Regions from separate parts of the Arthrobacter sp. NPDC058192 genome, predicted to be linked through region 1. Evidence: predicted binding sites of a transcription regulator. Region 1 holds the regulator's gene; the other holds the start of a gene.
What was found. The regulator LexA, encoded in region 1, represses DNA repair genes until DNA is damaged. The targets are predictions, from matches to a motif close to TCGAACANNTGTTCGA.

Region 1 (7,583 bases):
CGGCAACGGCGTCCGCGTCTTTGTGCACTTTCTCATCACCGAAGGCCTGGTTAACCTGCCGGCCGGCGGCTCACTCGTCATCGGCACCCGGGGCGGCGTGAAGACGATCGTCCGGACCGCAGCCGGTTACGCCGTCGACATGGGCCCGTGGGAGTTCATCTTCCCGGGCGAGGCGACAGCGCGGGCCATGGACTCGCTCGTCAGCGCCGACGGACTGGAGGTCGCCCGGCCGGCCCTTTCCGTCAGCATGGGCAACCCGCACACAGTGGTGGCCCTGGCCGAAACTGCCGAGCTCGAGGCCACCCGGCTGTTCACGGCCCCGCGGGTGGACCCGACGCCGCCTCACGGCACCAACGTCGAGTTTGTTGTGCCCTCCGAGCCTCTGGTCCACGAGGGCACGGGGACCATCACCATGCGGGTCCACGAACGCGGAGTGGGGGAGACCCAGTCCTGCGGCACCGGTGCCTGCGCCGCCGCCGTCGCCATCCGTCATTGGGCCGGCCAGGGCGCCCCGGACGCCTGGAACGTTCACGTGCCCGGCGGCATCGTCGGCGTGAAATTCTTCGTCGGACCGGAAGGCCACGAACACGTCGAACTCAGCGGTCCGGCCGTGATCGTGGCTAGTGGGACGCTTTCCTGATCCGAAGAATCCGGAACGACTTTGATGTGCTCTCGCGGGTCACGCTGAAGCTGGAATCGAGTTCGGCCGCAAGCCAGCGCTGCAGCGAGTCCGAGCCGAGGTTCTTTTGGACTACGAGCCACGCGGACCCACCCGGTGCCAGCCGGGGAATCCACAAGCGCAGGAGGGCATGCAGCTCGTCCTTTCCGATCCGGATCGGCGGGTTGGACCAGATGGTGTCGAAGCGCAGATCTGGGTCCACGGCCTCCGGCGTGCAGGCAGTCAGGTTGTTCAGGCCCAGCAGCCCGGCATTTTCGTTGGTTAAGGTCACGCAGCGTTCGTTCACGTCCACCGCGTACACCTTGGCGTGCGGTGCCCGCAGGGCCATGGTCAGGGAGATCGGGCCCCAGCCGCAGCCGATGTCGAGGAGATTGCCCTGCGGGGCGGGAGCCGGGACGTCGGCCAGCAGGACGGCCGTTCCCTTGTCGATTCCGTCAGGGCTGAAGATTCCTGAGGAAGTCTGCAGCTGGCGCGTCTCACCGGCAAGGTCCACGGTGAGCGGTTTGCGGGTGAAAGGCCCGGCGGGCTGGGCGCTGAAATAGTGTGCAGACTCCATAATGGGCCAGATTAGTTGGCGGTCCGCCGGATTGGGAAACCGGGGGGCAGCGCCGGCGTCTGCTAGGCTACAAGTCATGATCTTGATCTCCAAGTAGCCGGCACGGGCCTGGCCGTTTCCGCGATTTCCCTCACAGCAGGGTCCTAGCGGCCCTAAGCACCGCCCCGTTCCGCAGCGACGCAGGTACATGCCTTCCGCTCCGAGCGCCACCACAAAGTGAGTTATCCACTTGGCGCCCGAATCACTTGGAATCCAGCCGCTCAATTTGGCACTGTCGATCTGGGCACAGTCTTTCCGCAGCATCATCTTCCTGCGGCACTGCATCTGCGCCACTGTATCGCCGGCGCTGAATCTCCGGCGCTGCATCTTTCCGTCACGGCGGACGGCAACTGCCTCACTCTTTCCTCACGCCAGGCGCGTCCGGCGCCTCTCCCTACCCAGCCACCGCTCCGTCAGGAGCCAGTCCTGCCCGTCGGCACCGTTGCCGCGGGCATTCCCGGAGGCCCGCATGACCCCCCGCCGTCAGCCCAGCGCGAATACCGCCCCACAGAGCAACAATGGGCACTATTCTGAAATAGCCGAACCTTCAAAGGAGACCATGACCAGCCACCCCAACACCGGACCCGATTCAGCCGCCCAGGACATGAGTCCTGAGGAGATCCAGGCTGTCATCGACCGGATCCTCTCCAAGGACACTCCCGCCCCGGGCGCAGGCCGCAGGGCCGGCTCCGCCGCCGGTGCGGACACGCAAGGCGGCGCCGACAGCGGTGCCGACGCCGACGGCCAGAAGGGCCTGCTCGGCAAGGCGCAGGCCATCTCGCGCCTGGACGAGGTGTACACCAACTTCGACGGCGACCAGCAGGACCTCGAGGAGCGCCACGCGTTGCGGCGCAAGGCCGGACTGTCCACTGAACTCGAGGACGTCACCGAGGTCGAATACCGGCAGTTGCGCCTCGAACGCGTCGTCCTGGCAGGACTCTGGGTTGAAGGCACCCTTGCCGATGCCGAGAACTCCCTGCGCGAACTGGCGGCCCTCGCCGAGACGGCCGGCTCGGAGGTCCTCGACGGGCTCGTTCAGCGCCGGTCCAAACCCGATCCCGGAACCTTCCTTGGATCCGGCAAGGCGCAGGAACTCAAAGCAATCGTGATGTCCACCGGCGCCGACACCGTGGTGGTCGATGCCGAGTTGGCCCCGTCCCAGCGGCGCGGCCTGGAAGACATCGTCAAGGTCAAGGTGATCGACCGCACGGCGCTGATCCTCGACATCTTCGCGCAGCACGCGAAGAGCCGGGAAGGCAAGGCGCAGGTGGAACTGGCCCAGCTGGAATACCTGCTCCCGCGCCTGCGCGGCTGGGGCGAGTCGATGTCCCGCCAGGCTGGTGGCCAGGTGGGCGGCGCCGGAGCGGGCATGGGTTCGCGTGGTCCCGGTGAAACCAAGATCGAACTGGACCGCCGCCGGATCCGCACCCGGATGGCGAAGTTGCGGCGTGAAATCGCTGCCATGAAGCCGGCCCGGGAGACCAAGCGCGCCAACCGCCGTCGTAATGCCGTCCCGTCGGTCGCCATCGCCGGGTACACCAACGCCGGGAAGTCCTCGCTGCTGAACCGGTTGACCGACGCCGGCGTGCTGGTGGAGAACGCCCTGTTCGCTACCCTGGACCCCACGGTGCGCAAGGCCGAGACGGCCGACGGCCTGGGTTACACACTGGCGGACACCGTGGGATTTGTCCGCTCGCTGCCCACCCAGCTCGTGGAGGCGTTCCGCTCCACCCTGGAAGAGGTGGCCGACTCGGACCTGATCCTGCACGTGGTGGACGTGTCGCACCCCGATCCGGAAGGCCAGATCGCCGCCGTCCGGTCTGTTTTCAGCGAAGTTGACGCCCGGAAGGTTCCGGAAATCATCGTCCTCAATAAGGCCGACGCCGCCGACCCGTTCGTGGTCGAACGGCTCAAGCAGCGCGAACCGCGGCACGTAGTGGTCTCGGCGCGCACGGGTGAGGGCATTCCGGAACTGCTGAAGGCCATCAGTGACGGCATCCCGCGGCCCAGCGTAAAGCTTGAGCTGCTGATCCCGTACAACCGCGGGGACCTGCTCAGCAAGCTGCACGATTCCGACGCCGAGATCCTGAGCCTGGACCACGAGGAAACCGGGACCCGCGCTGTGGTGATGGTCCGTGAAGGACTGGCCGCTGAACTGGATCCCTTCATCAGCAATGACTGAGGCTGCGGTGACCAAAGCTGGCGCTGACCGTACGGACGGCAAAACCGCGGACGCGGACACGGACGCGGACACGGCGGAGGCAAAATCGGTGGACGCCGACGGCGGGGGCGGCGAGGAGTTCGTTCTTGAACTGCTCGACCGTGCCGTGTCCGGCATGGGCGGCCAGAGCCGCGACGGACAGCATGAAATGGCCCGGCAGGTGGCGCGCGCGATCGACAGCGGCGACCACCTGCTGGTCCAGGCCGGTACCGGCACCGGCAAATCCCTGGCGTACCTGATTCCACTGATCGCCCACTCGCTGACCAGCAACAAGCCCACCTTGGTCTCCACCGCCACCCTGGCGCTGCAAACCCAGATTGTTGGCCGGGACCTGCCCAGGCTGCTGAAGACCATCACGCCCGCCCTGGAGCGCCCCGTCAAGGTCGCCCTGGTGAAGGGCCGGGCCAACTACGTGTGCCGGCACAAACTCGAGGGCGGCTTCCCGTCCGAAGAACCCTCCGAGGGGCAGCTGTTTTCCCTTGGCGAGGACACCAGCGTGCCGCACTTCGCCGCCGCGCTCGGGGGCCCGTCCTCCCAGCTCGGCAAGGAAGTGGTCCGCCTGCGCGAGTGGGCCGAGGAGACGGCCACGGGGGACCGGGATGAACTGATGCCCGGGGTCACGGACCGGGCCTGGCGACAGGTCTCCGTCACCTCCATGGAATGCCTGGGCGCGCAAAAGTGCCCGCACGCTGCTGAGTGCTTCAGCGAACTGGCCCGCCAGAACGCCGCGGACGCCGATGTCGTCGTCACCAACCACGCCATGCTGGCCGTCAGCGCCTTCGAAGGCCTGGCGGTCCTGCCCGAGTACGACGTCGTGGTGGTGGACGAGGCCCACGAACTGCAGGACCGCGTCACCGGCGCGGTCTCCGGCCAGCTCTCCGTGGCCATGGTGCACGCCGCTGCCTCCGGGGCGCGGAAGCACACCGGCATCACCGTGGACGCGCTGAACAATGCCGCGTCCCATCTGGAACTGGCCCTTGCCGGAGTCCCCAGCGGGCTGATGCCGAACGGTTTGAACACGGAACAGCTGGACTGCATCGACCAGCTGCGCGACGCCTGCCGTGCCGCGCTGTCCGATTCCAAGGGGGACAGCTCCACAACGGCCGACGGCGGCCGCCAGCTGGCTCGCTCCCGGCTGATGGTCATCCTGGAACTCTGCGAACGGCTCCTGGCCGCGCGGGAAAACCGTGAGGTGGTGTGGTTCTCCCGCAACAGCACCTTTGATCCGGCGCAAGGCTACTCCCAGCCCGACGATAGCGCGCCGGCCTTGATCAACGTTGCTCCGCTGAGCGTTGCGGGGCGCCTGCGTGAGGGATTGTTCGCCGACCACACCGTCATCCTGACGTCGGCGACGCTGGCTATCGGGGCGGCCTTCGAGCCTGCGGCCGGCGGCCTCGGCCTTGTGGGCAGCGGCGCCCCGTGCTGGACCGGCGTCGACGTCGGATCGCCCTTCGACTATCCGAAGCAGGGCATCCTCTATGTTGCCCAGCACCTGCCCAAACCCGGCCGGGGAACCTCGCCGGAGGCCCTGGACGAACTGGAGAAGCTGATCCGTGCCTCCGGCGGCGGCGCCTTGTGCCTGTTTTCGTCCCGGCGGGCGGCCGAGGAAGCCGCTGACGCCATGCGGCCGCGGCTGGGCATGAGCATCCTGTGCCAGGGGGAGTCGAGCATGACGGCGCTTGTGCGGCAGTTTGCCGACGAGCCGGACACGTGCCTGTTCGGCACCATGTCACTGTGGCAGGGCGTCGACGTTCCGGGGGTGTCCTGCCGGCTGGTGGTCATCGACAGGATCCCCTTCCCGCGGCCTGACGACCCGTTGATGACGGCTCGGTCGCGCGCCGTTGCGCAGTCCGGCGGCAACGGTTTCATGTCCGTCTCTGCCACGCACGCCGCGATCCGGCTCGCCCAGGGGGCCGGCCGCCTGATCCGTTCGACGTCGGACAAGGGAGTGGTGGCGGTGCTTGATTCACGGTTGTCCACGGAGCGCTACGGCGGCTTCCTGCGGGCCGCGCTTCCGCCCTTCTGGCCGACCACCGATCCGTCCATCGCCGTGGCCGCCCTCAAGCGCCTTGCGAAGGACGCCGCGAAGGCCTAGCGCTAAAGGGAGCGCAGCACCGAGACGACCTTGCCCATGATCACGGCGTGGTCGCCCAGGATGGGCTCGTACTGGGTGTTTTGCGGCAACAGCCAGGTGTGCCCGTCCCGCTGACGGAACGTCTTGACTGTGGCTTCGTCGTCCAGCAGTGCGGCAACGATGTCGCCGTTCACGGCGTCACCCTGGCGGCGGACCACCACCCAGTCGCCGTCGCAGATGGCGGCATCGATCATCGAGTCGCCGGCTACCTTGAGCATGAACAGTTCGCCGTGGCCCACGAGCTGGCGCGGGAGGGGCATGACGTCCTCCACCACTTGGTCCGCGAGGATTGGCCCACCGGCCGCGATGCGTCCGACAAACGGCACCATGGCCGTGTCGGTGGCGCTGGCCAGTTCAGTGACGGATAGCCCTCCGACGGTGCGGAGGCCGCTGGACTTCCCGACACCCGAGATGGAGGCGGGCCCCTCGTCCAGGGTCAGGGGCATCAGCACTTCCATCGCCCTCGGGCGCTTCGGATCGCGCCGCAGGTAGCCCAGCTTTTCGAGCTGGGAGAGCTGATGGGTGACGCTCGACAGGCTGGCGAGCCCGACGGTATCGCCGATTTCGCGCATGGACGGCGGGTAGCCGTTGTCAGTGACCGAACGCTGGATGGTCTCCAGGATTTTCTTCTGGCGGACGGTGAGGCTCTTAGGGGCCCGTGCGGGCTGGGCGCTCCGTGAGGTTGCCCGTCCGCCGGTGGCTTGTGCTGCCATGTTCGCCAATGCCTTTCCGTTCCGCCCGGTCGCCGTGGCTACTGTCACCGGGAACACCAGGCCTGAAATGTCAGACCCTGCTGATCAACTACCAATGATCGAGTTCACAAGTGGTTGTCTACCCCTCAAAAGTAGGCCAGCCGCAGAGCTTTTTCAAACATTTGTTCTAGCGAGTCTCGACATCGTTCGTTACTAAGTGCTAAAACAGAACCAGCAGGATTCGAAGATGTGTTCGATTCAGAGTTTGGGGAGTCGAACAGATCGTTCGGTTTTATGTTCGAAAGTTTGGCCGGTTGGCGGCGGTAAGTGGAGCACGCCGGGCGGCACCGTATGGTCCAGGAGGGCTCAGTTCATGTCAGCAGCAAGCGCGTCCCACGCCAGTTTGGTTCCCGGCTCTTTTGCCCGCAGCGCTTTTTCGGTCTCCGCCGGCCGATCAAAGCAGCCGCCGCTGCGCCTGACTCGGCGCGGACGCTTCGTCTTTTTTGGTGTCCCGCTGATCCTGCTGGCGGCGCTCATCCTGTCGTTCAGCGGATTCCTCGTTGCTCCGGCCAAGGCGGCGGATTCCGCGGACCAGCTGACGGTGACGCCCGCCATCTCCGTCACAGTCCAGCCGGGGGAGACGCTCTGGGCCATCGCAGGTTCCGTGGCCCCGGAACGCGATCCCCGCGACGTCGTGGCCGATATCGTGCAGCTGAACAACCTCGATGCCGCGCATGTGATGCCGGGCCAGCAGCTGTTCGTCCCGTCGAACTAGCCACCTTGGAACACCGCCTGGCTGTCACAGTTTCAGCGCCCGTGCCGGTTCCACTTAAACTGGTCACGTGACTGACCAGCTTGAGCGCCTCAACCGACTGCCCCTTCGAACCAATTTGCGTGGCCTGCGCCCTTACGGCGCGCCCCAGCTCGACGTCCCCATCCTGCTCAACGTCAACGAGAACACCCATGGCGTCCCGGACGATGTCCGCGCGGCCATCACCGAGGCTGTCAGCGCCGCCGCCGCCGGGCTGAACCGGTATCCGGACCGGGAGTTCACGGAACTGCGGGAGGCCCTCGCCGAGTACCTCGGCCACGGTCTGGGCGCGGAGCACATCTGGGCCGCAAATGGCTCCAACGAAGTGCTGCAGCAAATCCTCCAGGCTTTCGGCGGTCCCGGCCGTACAGCGCTCGGCTTCCCTCCCACGTACTCGATGTACCCGCTGCTGGCGTCCGGCACGGATACGGAATACATCGTCGGGACGCGG
Region 2 (7,583 bases), on a different contig from region 1:
GTCCTTGGCCAGGGCCGCCTCATCCTCCGGCAGGTAGACCCGGGTGAAGAGGCGGTTCATCAGGCCGCGGGCGAACACGGCCACCGCGATGAAGGGCGCGGCACCGGCTTCGGTGGGTCCCGGGTTCACGGTGGTGAAGGTGAACGCGCCGGTGTTGCCGACGGCGCTGCGGCCAAAACCGGTGAAGGTGTAGCCGTCCCGGACCAGGGATCCCGTGCGCTGCGGGACATTGCCGTCGGCGTCTGCCTGCCAGATTTCCAGGATTGCGTCGGGGATCGGGTGGCCGGCACCGTCGTACACGGTGCCCTGGAGGCGGATGGATCCCGGGGATCCGGGGGCCAGCAGCTCGCGGTCCTTGGGGTAGGGCAGGGCGTAGCCGTAGAACGGTCCGACCGTCTGTCCGGGGGTGGGGGTGAGCTTACTCATGGTCATCTCCTTCGACTCCCAGGGCCTCGTTTTCGGTCCAGGTCCGCTTCGGCCCGGTCAGGACGATGTCCCAGTTGTACGCCAGGGCCCATTCAGGCTGGGTGTCTTCGTGGTTGTACGTGGCCACGAGCCGGTCCCGGGCGTCCTGGTCGACGATCGACTGGTAGATCGGGTCCAGCGGGAACAGCTGGTCCCCCGGAAAGTACATCTGGGTGATGATCCGCTGGGTGAATTCCGTGCCGAACAGCGAGAAGTGGATGTGGGCCGGCCGCCAGGCGTTGAGGTGGTTTTTCCACGGGTAGGCGCCGGGCTTGATGGTGGTGAAGCTGTAGGAGCCGTCAGCTCCGGTGATGCAGCGGCCGACGCCGGTGAAGTTGGGGTCGATCGGTGCCGGGTGCTGGTCGCGCTTGTGGATGTAGCGGCCCGCGGAGTTGGCCTGCCAGATTTCGACGAGCTGGTTGGCGACCGGGCGGCCGTCACCGTCGAGCACGCGTCCGGAGACCACGATGCGTTCGCCGAGCGGTTCGCCGTTGTGCTGGATGGTCAGGTCCGATTCGAGCGCGTGGACGTCCATGTGCCCGAACGCCGGCGAGAACAGTTCGATGGTTTCCGGGTCCGCGTGGTGCAGGCTCTTCGTGGGGTGGCGCAGGACGCTGCTGCGGTACGGGGCGTAGTCGAGCCGGGGCTGGGTCTCGGCCGGGGCGCCGTCCTTGAGGGCCTTTGCGTAGGCCTCGCCGATCGCCTTCATCTCGGCGCTGAGATCCGACTGGGACTCCGCGGCGGCGTCGAGCGGGACAGCAGCGGCGTGCTTTGGGGCGGCCTCCGTGGCGTCGTCGGACACGTCCTCGGTGACCGGGTCGGCATTGAAGATGTCGAGGTTGAGCTCTTCAGGCACAGCAGCCTCCTTTCAGTGGTGTGTTTGTTGTTCGGGCGGGGTTCAGGAACTGCGGGTCAGCTGGTGCACGTGGTCGTACTGGACGGCGTGCCGCACGGGCGCGTTCGGGGCGCCGTAGCCGTCGTAGGCGCCGCGGCGTTCCACCATCTCGAAGAACACGCTGCCTACCGTGGCAGTGTAGAAATGCAGGAATTCGCCGTCGGCGTCACGGTCATAGAGCAGGTTGAGCTCCCGGAGCGTGGCCAGGAAGTCCGGGTCCAGCGCGAACCGGGCATCGAGGTCCTCGTAGTAGTTCGCCGGGATCTGCAGGAAATCCAGGCCGCGGTCCCGTGCGGCCCGGGCCGTGGCCACGAGGTCATCCACGGCGAAGGCCACGTGTTCCTGGTACGTGCGGCGGTGCCCGGTGCCGGCGGCGGGCCCCTCCTGCTGCAGCAGCGGCGCCAGGTTCAGCACCAGGCGCACGCCCCGGTCCTCGGTGAGCATCACCTGGGAACGGACCAGTCCGGTGGGGCTGGCCACCTCGGCATACGGCTGCGGTTCCAGCGCGAGGGCGCTCGTGTAGAACAGCACGGCCTCGTCAAAGTGCTGCCACGGCTGGGCCAGGTTGACGTGGTCGATCACGGCGGAACCGGCTGCGGGACCGGCTGCCGGCACTTGAAGATTTTCGCCGAATTCACGTGTCCACGCCGCCGTGCCGTCCGGGCTGCCCTGGCACAGGAAGATCTCGGTGGAGTCCGGGGCGGCGAAGCCCTGGAAGACTTCCTCGTTGGCCTGACTCTTGCGCGGCACCGCGGGGGCCTTGAGCTGCTGGGCGCGGGCGGCGGCGATGACGGGAGAGTCGACGTCGAAGCCCAGCGCCGAAATGGCGGCGTCCGCGGGTGGCCTCTGGGCGGCGGTGCCCGCAGCAGCGGCGCCGGCAGCAACGGACAGGGGCTCTTCGTTGATGACGACGCGGGCGTGGCCCATGGTCCACAGCTGCACGTTTTTGGTGCGGTGGCGTCCGTTGAACGTGAACCCCAGCTGGCCGAGGAGAGTTTCCAGGCCGGCGGTGTCCGCGGCCCGGACCTCGGCGAAGTTGAAGCCGGCGGGCTCTGCCACCCGGGGCAGCGTGGCGAGCTCCATCGGGTAGCGGCGCCGGAGTGCACGGCTCGGCGCGGCCGCGGCACTGCCGGTCGTCCCGTCTGTGGACGCCGGGTTCGCCTGGAGCCATTTGGCGCTCTGCTCTTCGAGCCAGATCAGGGACCGCATGGCATCGACGGCCGTGCGTTCGACGTCGGACTGGCGGAAGACGTCGTTGAACACCTCCAGCGACACCGGTCCGCTGTAGCCGGCGCGGACCACATGGCCCATGAACTTGGCCAGGTCGAACTGCCCCTCACCCGGGAACACCCGGTAGTGCCGGCTCCAGGACAGCACGTCCATCGACAGCTTGGGCGCGTCGGCCACCTGGACGAAGAAGATCCGGTCCGGGTTGAAGGCCTCGATCGGTGCGGTGTCCCAGTCGCGGGAAAGGATGTGGAAGGAATCCAGGCAGGTGCCCAGGTTCGGGTGGTCCACGGCCTCCACCAAGCGGTGGGCGTGTTCGTAGTCGTTGACGTATTTGCCCCAGGCCAGGGCCTCGTAGGCGACCTTGATGCCGTGCTCGCCCCCCAGCTCCGCGAGGCGGGCGAGCTGTTCAACCCGGAGCCCGTCGTCGTCGATCGTGGCGGTGCCCACGTTGGAGCAGAGCAGCATGGTGTCCATGCCCAGCCGGGACATGAGCCGGAACTTGGCGTCCGCCCGGCGCAGGTTGGCGCCGAGCACGTCCTCCCCGACGCTGTCGAAGTCGCGGAACGGCTGGTAGAGGTCCAGGGTGAGTCCGAGGTCGGCGGCCAGTTTCCGGACGTCTTCCGGGCTGAGCGGGGATGTGACGAGGTCCTGTTCGAAGATTTCAATCCCGTCGAAGCCGGCCACGGCGCAGGCCTGCATTTTTTCCCGCAGCGTCCCGGCGAGGCAGACGGTGGCGATTCCGGTGCGCATCAGGCGGCCACTTCTTCGGCCGCCACGAGCTCCAGGAAGTGGGAGCGCATCCGGCTGGCGTCGGCCTCGCGCCCGGTGAAGATCCGGAAGGCGTCGGCGGCCTGACCCACGGCCATCCGGCCGCCGTCGAGCACCTCGCAGCCCTTGGCCCGGGCCGCGCGGACCAGTTCGGTTTCGATCGGCCGGTATACGATGTCGGCCACCCAGTGCCGGGACTGGACGAGGGACATGTCCAGCGGCACGCCCGGATGGGCGGCCATGCCCACGGGGGTGCAGTGCACCAGGCCGTCGGCCAGCGGCATGAGCCGCGGCAGCTCCGCCGTCGTCCGGGCGGTGACGGTCCGGTCTGGGAAGAACCCGGCCAGTTCTGCCGCACGGGCCGCGCCGCGGGCCGCATCCATGTCCACGAGGTCCAGCTCGCGGACGCCCGCGGTGAGAAGGGCATAGGCGACAGCGGATCCGGCGCCGCCGGCCCCCAGCTGCACCACCCGGTCCAGGGTAGCGGCGGGAAGCCCGGAGGCCAGCGCCGCCGCGAACCCGGAAAAGTCGGTGTTGTGGCCGATGAAGCGGCCGTCACGGATCACCACGGTGTTGACGGCTCCGAGGCGCCGGGCGTCCGCAGAGACCTCGTCAAGGTAGTCGAGCACGAGCTGCTTGCACGGGTGGGTGATGTTCAGGCCGTTGAAGCCCAGGCGCCGGGCGCCGGAGAGAAGCTCACCGACAGCCTGGCCCGGCAGGCCGAGTTCGATGAGGTCGATGGGGCGGTAAAGATACCGGAGGCCCTGCACGTCACCTTCGCGTTCATGCATATAGGGCGTGAGGGACGGCGTGACGCCGTCTCCCACCAGGCCCACGAGGAAGGACTCTGCTCGATTGCTCATCCGGTTAGCTCCTTTGACAACGGCACTCGGCGGGCGGAGACGCTTGCAGCGCCGCCGGCGGGCCGGGTGATAGGCATTACAGTACAGATTTTGTTCACATATTGCACGGTTGTTCGAGTATCGAACATTGTGGGCGGGCCGACGCCCGTGCCGGGGCGGAAGGCGGGTATCACTGCTGGGGCAGCCGGGCGGAGAGCTCGGCGGCGGCCGCCTGCAACAGCGGAACGTGGGCCACGAGGGCCTCCATGCTCAGCCGGAACACCGGCACGGCGGTGGCGAGGGAGGCGAAGGCGTGGCCCTGGGCGTTGAACAGCGGAACGGCGACAGCCCGCATGCCGAGCTCATTTTCTTCGTCCATGGTGGCGTAACCGCGGCGCCGGACCAGTTCGATTTCCGCCCGGAACGCGTCGCGGTCGGTGATGGAATGCTCCGTCAGCGACTCAAGGGGCAGATCAGCGAGCAGCTGCGCGCGGGTCGCGTCGTCGGCGAAGGCCACCAGCGCCTTGCCCACCGATGTGGTGTGCAGCGCGCCCAGGTGGCCGGGGTCGCTGGTGACCCGGAAGGTCTGCGGGCCGTCCACCTTGTTCACCGTCAGATGGTGGTTGCCGTCACGCACGGAAAGAATGGTGGCCTCGCCGGTCTCCTCGGTGACGCGCCGCAGGATCGGCAACGCCGTGCCCGCGAAGCCGTGATGGTTGGAGACGCGCTGGCCCAGCTGGAAGACGCGCAGGCCCAGATGATAGCGCCGGCCGTCCGGCTCATAGTCGACGAAGCCGTCCCTGGTCAGGGAGCCCAGCAGGCGGTATGTGGTGCTGAACGGCAGCTCGGCCCGGCGGGAGATTTCCGCGGCGCTGGCGCCCCGCGGCTCGTCGCCCAGGAGGACCAGGAGGCTCAAGGCCTTGCCCACCATGTCCGTCCGCGACTCCTCCCTGGCCGCCTTGGCAGCCTTGCCGGCGGGCTCAGCGCGGTATCCGGAAGGGGGTGACTCTTCTGTGGCTTGATTCACACTCATATCCCGATGTTCCCACATCGTGAGAGCTATTTCTAGATGGTGATTATTTTTCTTGACAGGTGACTGCGCTCACAGCCATGATTGCTACATCGCACACGTAGCTCCCACCATGCGGCTACAAGTCCGGGTCTTTCCACGGCCCCCCGGCTGCACCACACTTGAGCCAGCGGCAGTCGAGACCTTCCTGATCCATCAGCGACAACGTCGTCACACCAAAGGAACACCATGAGCCAGACTCTCCCGTCCACGACGGGCACCGCCACGGGCGGGACGCCGAAGAAGGCGGCCCTTGCAAGCTTCCTCGGCAGCGCCGTCGAGTATTACGACTTCTTCATCTTCGGTTCCGCAGCGGCGCTGATCTTCCCGCACGTCTTCTTCCCCGACGCCGACACCAACGCCGCGATCATGTCCTTCGCCACGTTCGGGTTCGCCTACGTGGCCCGTCCGGTGGGCGCGGTCATCCTTGGCCACTTCGGCGACAGGGCGGGGCGCCGGAAGGTCCTCATGTTCACTTTGCTGCTGATGGGTGCCTCCACATTTGTCATCGGCTGCCTGCCGGACTTCAAGACCGTGGGCTGGTGGGCGCCGGCACTGCTGGTGCTGGCACGGCTTTGCCAGGGCCTGTCCGCGGCTGGCGAGCAGGCCGGCGCCTCTTCCATGACGCTGGAGCACGCCCCGGACAACCGCCGCTCCTTCTTCACCTCCTGGACCCTGACCGGAACCCAGGGCGGCCAGATCCTCGCCGCCCTCGTCTTCATCCCGGTCCTGGCGCTGCCTGACGAGATTAAGTACGGCATCGGCTGGCGCATCCCGTTCTGGCTCAGCGCCGTCGTAGTGCTCATCGCGTTCTTCATCCGCCGTACCCTGCACGAGCCGCCGGCCTTCGAGGAAGCCAAGAAGACCGCGCAGATCTCTAAGCTGCCGGTTGCCGACCTCCTCAAGGGCCACTGGCGCGATGTCCTGCGCGTCATCGCCTGCGCCTTCATCGCCGCCGTGTCCACCGTTTTCGGCACCTTGGCCATCAGCTACGCCAAGAACGTCGCCGGCGTGGACGGCACCACCACGCTCTGGCTCGTCGTCGGCGCCAACTTCCTGGCCCTGGGCACCCAGCCGCTGTTCGGCAAGCTCGCGGACAGGATCGGCCGCAAGCCGGTGTTCATCTACGGAGCGCTGTCCAGCGCGGTCCTGACCCCGGTCTTCCTGCTCAGCCTCGAGTCCGGCAGCGTCCCGCTGATGTTCCTGGCGGCCATCGCGTTCTTCTCCTTCGGCTACGCCGCGGCCAACGCCGTCTGGCCCTCGTTCTACGCCGAAATGTTCAGCACCAACGTCCGCTTCTCCGGCCTCGCGATCGGCACCCAGCTCGGCTTCCTGATGGCCGGATTCGCCCCGGCGATCGTGGCAGCCATGGGCGGCATCCAGCCCGGCGGCTGGGTCCAGATCACCATCTTCACCGGCGTCATCTGCGTGATCGCAACGGTCGCCGCACTGACCGCCAAGGAAACCTTCAAGGTTCCCACCAAGGAACTCGGCGTGCGCTAAGCCGGGCGTGGCGTTCCCGCCCACTTGCCGATCCGACTGCCCGGCGTGTCCACAGGACACGCCGGGCTTTTCGGTGTGTCGGGGCACGGCCAGAAAAGCAACCGGGAAGGAGCGCCGAGGAGACCGGCCGCCGCTAGCTGTTGCCGGCGCCCAGCACCGCGGCGAGATCGAACTTCACCGGCTCCTCGAGCTGGTCATAGGTGCAGGAGCGCGGGTCCCGGTCCGGGCGCCAGCGCACGAACTGAGTCGTGTGGCGGAACCGTTCGCCTTCCATGTGGTCGTACTTGACCTCCAGCACCCGTTCGGGCCGCAGCGGGGTGAAGGACAGGTCCTTGCCCCCGCTCCAGCGGCTGCCTTGGGCGTTTCGCGGCGTCCGTGCACCCGCTTCTTGCCGGGCCCAGGCCCAGGGGTGCTGTTCGAAGCCGGTGACCAGTTCCTGGAGTTCCTCGAAAAGCTCCTTGCGCCGGGCCATCGGGAAGGCGCCCACGACGCCGACGTTGGCCAGCACCCCGGTGTCGTCGTACAGCCCCAGCAACAGCGAACCGATGCGGTCCGGGCCGGAGGTGTGCACGCGGTAACCGGCCAGTACACAGTCGGCCGTTCGCTCGTGCTTGACCTTGACCATCGCACGTTTGTCCGGCTGGTAGGCGCTGTCCAGTGGCTTGGCCACGATCCCGTCGAGTCCGGCGCCCTCGAACTGCCGGAACCAGCGCTGTGCCGTCTCCCGGTCAGGCGTCGCGGCCGTCAGGTGGATCGGGGCCGCGACCGAGGCGAGAGCCCGTTCCAGCGCCTGGCGGCGCACGGCGAAGGG

Region 2: the regulator LexA is predicted to act here: its motif matches at 4,323-4,338, upstream of ACFVVK_RS15145 (shikimate dehydrogenase).

The regions. Positions count from the first base shown of each region.
Region 1 covers NZ_JBHVVJ010000022.1:6,024-13,606, forward strand. Annotated here, with positions in the region: gene dapF (diaminopimelate epimerase) at 1-640, shown strand, start outside; gene ACFVVK_RS18885 (class I SAM-dependent methyltransferase) at 621-1,235, opposite strand; gene hflX (GTPase HflX) at 1,834-3,456, shown strand; gene ACFVVK_RS18895 (ATP-dependent DNA helicase) at 3,449-5,590, shown strand; gene lexA (transcriptional repressor LexA) at 5,593-6,342, opposite strand; gene ACFVVK_RS18905 (LysM peptidoglycan-binding domain-containing protein) at 6,695-7,096, shown strand; gene ACFVVK_RS18910 (histidinol-phosphate transaminase) at 7,164-7,583, shown strand, end outside.
Region 2 covers NZ_JBHVVJ010000015.1:14,482-22,064, reverse strand. Annotated here, with positions in the region: gene pcaG (protocatechuate 3,4-dioxygenase subunit alpha) at 1-426, opposite strand, end outside; gene pcaH (protocatechuate 3,4-dioxygenase subunit beta) at 419-1,321, opposite strand; gene ACFVVK_RS15150 (bifunctional sugar phosphate isomerase/epimerase/4-hydroxyphenylpyruvate dioxygenase family protein) at 1,364-3,340, opposite strand; gene ACFVVK_RS15145 (shikimate dehydrogenase) at 3,340-4,221, opposite strand; gene ACFVVK_RS15140 (IclR family transcriptional regulator) at 4,391-5,233, opposite strand; gene ACFVVK_RS15135 (MFS transporter) at 5,459-6,772, shown strand; gene ACFVVK_RS15130 (ATP-dependent DNA ligase) at 6,906-7,583, opposite strand, start outside.